DNA from 2 places in the Streptomyces sp. P17 genome. Region 2 is predicted to be linked to the other one. Evidence: predicted binding sites of a transcription regulator. Region 2 holds the regulator's gene; the other holds the start of a gene.
What was found. The regulator HrcA, encoded in region 2, represses chaperone genes, less so after heat shock. The targets are predictions, from matches to a motif close to TTNGCACTCNGNNNNNCNGAGTGCNAA.

Region 1: groL (chaperonin GroEL) is a predicted target of HrcA. The motif match lies at 947-973, and genes of this name have one in related genera.

The regions. Positions count from the first base shown of each region.
Region 1 covers NZ_JAVRBF010000018.1:113,494-115,890, reverse strand. Annotated here, with positions in the region: gene RMT89_RS14465 (MoaD/ThiS family protein) at 1-177, shown strand, start outside; gene RMT89_RS14460 (cold-shock protein) at 608-811, shown strand; gene groL (chaperonin GroEL) at 1,135-2,397, shown strand, end outside.
Region 2 covers NZ_JAVRBF010000055.1:57,840-60,236, reverse strand. Annotated here, with positions in the region: gene dnaJ (molecular chaperone DnaJ) at 1-632, opposite strand, end outside; gene hrcA (heat-inducible transcriptional repressor HrcA) at 633-1,649, opposite strand; gene RMT89_RS30330 (MBL fold metallo-hydrolase) at 1,811-2,397, shown strand, end outside.

The sequences.
Region 1 (2,397 bases), on a different contig from region 2:
GACCTGGAGAAGAACCACACCGGAATCGCCGCCCGCGTCCTGGACGACCAGGGCAAGCTGCGCCGTTTCGTGAATGTGTACGTCAATGACGACGACGTCCGCTTCGAGCAGGGCCTGGAGACGGCGACCCCGGACGGCGCCGGAGTTTCCATCATTCCGGCGGTCGCCGGCGGCTGATCGTTACCGTCGGTAAGGTGCGTCACCCAGAGTTCATCGAATTGCCCTCTCCGTAAGACAAACGGAGGGGGCAATTCTGCATGGTTGAGCACGGTACAGTTGGGGAACCTGCTGCTCCCCGCATGCCGGGCGCATATGAGTACCGACGCCGTATGCGACGAGAAGTAGCCAAAGTGTGCGAGCCTTTTGCGCCTTATGCTCCCTTTATGGGGCCCGACTTGCCCTGAATTCGGGCGAATTCTCACTATATTCCGGACCCGGTGCGTCCAGAATTCTCGTCCGATTGACCTGTTGCAGACGGCAGTTGGACAGATACATTCAGCCGCGGTCGACGCGTTCCGGCGCACGCCCCCAAACCGTGGGGGGTGAGGTCTGACCCGGATCCGCGAAGTGTGGATCTGTGCAAGGGCCAGTAATAGGGGAGTTAGGCATGGCTCAGGGCACCGTCAAGTGGTTCAACGCGGAGAAGGGGTACGGCTTCATCGCGGTCGACGGTGGTGCGGATGTTTTCGTCCACTACAGCGCGATCCAGATGGACGGCTACCGCACCCTTGAAGAAGGCCAGCGGGTTGAGTTCGAGATCTCGCAGGGCCAGAAAGGCCCGCAGGCCGACATGGTTCGCGTCTCTGCCTGAACGCGCGACCAACGAACCGCAAGCGACGTCTTCTGCTGAAGGGCTCGCACCTCGGGGACCCAACCCCTCGGGTGCGGGCCCTTCCGCGTGCCCGGGTCTCACCGGGCACCGGCCCCGCCCGATCCCCGAGAGCCGCTTGCACTCGCATGGGTCGAGTGCTAATCATTGGCGTTAGCACTCTGAAGGTGAGAGTGACAACGAAGGACCGGGTCGGTGAGGTCCACGGGCCGGGTGGGGCAAGGAACCATCCGCCGGGGCCGTCCGTCGCGGGCGCGGGCGCGGTCCATTTGCGGTACTCACCAGTCCTGGAGGGACCACTTCACATGGCCAAGATCATCGCGTTCGACGAGGAGGCGCGGCGCGGCCTTGAGCGCGGTATGAACCAGCTCGCCGACGCCGTCAAGGTCACCCTCGGCCCCAAGGGCCGCAACGTCGTCCTTGAGAAGAAGTGGGGCGCCCCCACGATCACCAACGATGGTGTCTCCATCGCCAAGGAGATCGAGCTGGAGGACCCGTACGAGAAGATCGGCGCCGAGCTGGTCAAGGAAGTCGCCAAGAAGACGGACGACGTCGCCGGTGACGGTACGACCACCGCGACCGTTCTCGCCCAGGCGCTGGTCCGCGAGGGCCTGCGCAACGTCGCCGCCGGCGCCAACCCGATGGCCCTGAAGCGCGGTATCGAGAAGGCCGTCGAGGCCGTCTCCGCCGCCCTGCTGGAGCAGGCGAAGGACGTCGAGACCAAGGAGCAGATCGCCTCCACGGCCTCCATCTCCGCCGCCGACACCCAGATCGGCGAGCTCATCGCCGAGGCCATGGACAAGGTCGGCAAGGAAGGCGTCATCACCGTCGAGGAGTCCCAGACCTTCGGTCTGGAGCTGGAGCTCACCGAGGGTATGCGCTTCGACAAGGGCTACATCTCGGCGTACTTCGCCACCGACATGGAGCGTATGGAGGCCGTCCTCGACGACCCGTACATCCTGATCGCCAACTCCAAGATCTCCTCGGTCAAGGACCTGCTCCCGCTGCTGGAGAAGGTCATGCAGTCGGGCAAGCCGCTGCTGATCATCGCCGAGGACGTCGAGGGCGAGGCCCTGTCGACCCTGGTCGTCAACAAGATCCGCGGCACCTTCAAGTCCGTCGCGGTCAAGGCCCCGGGCTTCGGTGACCGCCGCAAGGCGATGCTGAACGACATCGCCATCCTCACCGGTGGCGAGGTCATCTCCGAGGAGGTCGGTCTCAAGCTGGAGAACACCTCCCTGGACCTCCTGGGCAAGGCCCGCAAGGTCGTCATCACCAAGGACGAGACGACCATCGTCGACGGCTCCGGCTCCTCGGAGCAGGTCGCCGGCCGGGTCAACCAGATCCGCGCCGAGATCGAGAACAGCGACTCGGACTACGACCGCGAGAAGCTGCAGGAGCGCCTGGCGAAGCTCGCCGGCGGTGTCGCGGTCATCAAGGCCGGTGCCGCCACCGAGGTGGAGCTCAAGGAGCGCAAGCACCGCATCGAGGACGCCGTGCGCAACGCCAAGGCGGCCGTCGAGGAGGGCATCGTCGCCGGTGGTGGCGTGGCCCTGCTGCAGGCCTCC
Region 2 (2,397 bases):
GACCGTACGCGACCGTCACCGGCGCACTCCGGGCACGGCGTCGGAACCACCGTGCCGAAGCCCTGGCACTGCGGACACGGCCGCGAGGTCATGACCTGGCCCAGGAAGGACCGCGTCACCTGCGACACCTCACCGCGCCCGCGGCACATGTCACATGTCTGCGCGGAGGTCCCCGGCGCGGCGCCCTCACCGTTACAGGTGTTGCAGACGACCGCCGTGTCGACCTGGATGTCCTTCGTCGTTCCGAAGGCCGCCTCGTCGAGCTCGATCTCCAGACGGATCATGGCGTCCTGGCCACGGCGGGTACGCGAGCGCGGACCGCGCTGCGACGCCGTACCGAAGAAAGCGTCCATGATGTCCGAGAAGTTCCCGAAGCCACCCGCGCCGAACCCGCCCGCGCCCGCGCCGCCCGCCTGGGACAGCGGGTCGCCGCCGAGGTCGTAGACCTGCTTCTTCTGCGGGTCCGAGAGCACCTCGTAAGCGGCGTTGATCTCCTTGAACCGCTCCTGGGTCTTCGGATCGGGGTTGACGTCCGGGTGCAGCTCGCGCGCGAGCCGCCGGAAGGCCTTCTTGATCTCTTCCTGCGACGCGTCGCGACGCACGCCGAGAACGGCGTAGTAGTCCGTGGCCACTTACGACTCCGCCAGGATCTGTCCGACGTACCGTGCCACTGCGCGTACCGCTCCCATCGTTCCCGGGTAATCCATGCGGGTCGGTCCGACCACGCCGAGCTTGGCGACTGCCTCGCCGCCCGAACCGTAGCCGACCGACACGACAGACGTGGAGTTGAGTCCCTCATAGGCGTTCTCGTGCCCGATGCGCACGGTCATGCCCGAATCCCCCGCCTCACCAAGGAGTTTGAGGAGCACCACCTGCTCCTCAAGGGCCTCCAGGACGGGCCGGATGGTGAGGGGGAAGTCATGTCCGAAGCGGGTGAGATTGGCGGTGCCGCCGATCATCAGCCGCTCCTCGTTCTCCTCGACCAGCGTCTCCAGCAGTGTGGAGAGGACGGCCGAGACCGTGCCGCGGTCCTCCGTGTCGAAGCCCTCGGGGAGGTCCTCGACGAGCGTCGGCACATCGGTGAAGCGCCGGCCCGCGACCCGGCTGTTCAGCCGCGCCCGCAGATCGGCCAGCGACGTCTCGCCGAACGGCGCCGGGCAGTCGACCATCCGCTGTTCGACCCGCCCGGTGTCCGTGATCAGCACGAGCATCACGCGCGCGGGAGCGAGCGAGAGCAGCTCGACATGGCGCACGGTGGAGCGGGTGAGCGACGGATACTGCACGACCGCGACCTGCCGGGTGAGCTGGGCCAGCAGCCGCACCGTCCGAGCGACGACGTCGTCGAGATCGACGGCGCCTTCGAGAAAGCTCTGGATGGCACGCCGCTCGGGCCCGGTCATCGGCTTGACGCCGGCCAGCTTGTCGACGAAGAGGCGGTAGCCCTTGTCCGTCGGGATGCGGCCGGCGCTGGTGTGCGGCTGAGCGATGTAGCCCTCGTCCTCCAGCGCCGCCATGTCGTTGCGGACGGTCGCCGGGGAGACGCCGAGGTTGTGCCGCTCGGTCAGGGCCTTCGACCCCACCGGCTCCTCGGTGCCCACATAGTCCTGGACGATGGCGCGCAGCACCTGAAGCCTGCGTTCGCTCAGCATCCGCGCTCACCTCCAGAAGTCGTCCCCCAGTCCCCCGGGGCGCCTCGCCTGGCACTCTGTCCGTCCGAGTGCCAGCGTTCCCGGCCCCAGTGTACGGCGGTGGGGTACTCCCCCGGCAAGGTCGGTCCTGCTGTGACGGCTCGTACAGCTAGCGTCGCGGTATGACGGTGACTTGGGAAGAGCTCGGGTGGGAGCGGGTCGCGGACGGTGTGGGGCGGTGCCGGCTGCCGGGCTGGGACTGTACGGCGGGGCTGGTCGTCGGCGAGGGTACGGCGCTGGTGGTCGACGCCGGGTCGAGCCTGGCCGAGGGGGCGCGGCTGCGGATGCGGGCGGAGGCGCTCGCCGGTCACCGTGTGACCCATCTCGCGCTGACCCATCCGCACTTCGACCATGTCTTCGGGGCGGCGGCGTTCGCGGGCGCGGAGGTCTACGGCGCGGTGGGCGTCGACTCGGTGTACGGGCCGCACGGGCGGGCGGAGCTGCGCGCGGACGCGGTACGCCACGGCATGGACGCGCGCGCGGCGGACGAGGCGGTGGACACCCTGGTGCAACCCCGCCACCACGTCTCCGGCGAGTGGACCCTGGACCTCGGCCCCGGCCGCCAGGTCCTCCTGGCCAACGTCGGACCCGGCCACACCGCCCACGACCTGGTCGTCCTGGTCCCGGGCAGCCCCGAGGCCGTCTTCTGCGGCGACCTGGTCGAGGAGTCCGGCGAACCCCAGGCGGGCCCGGACGCCGTACCGTCCCA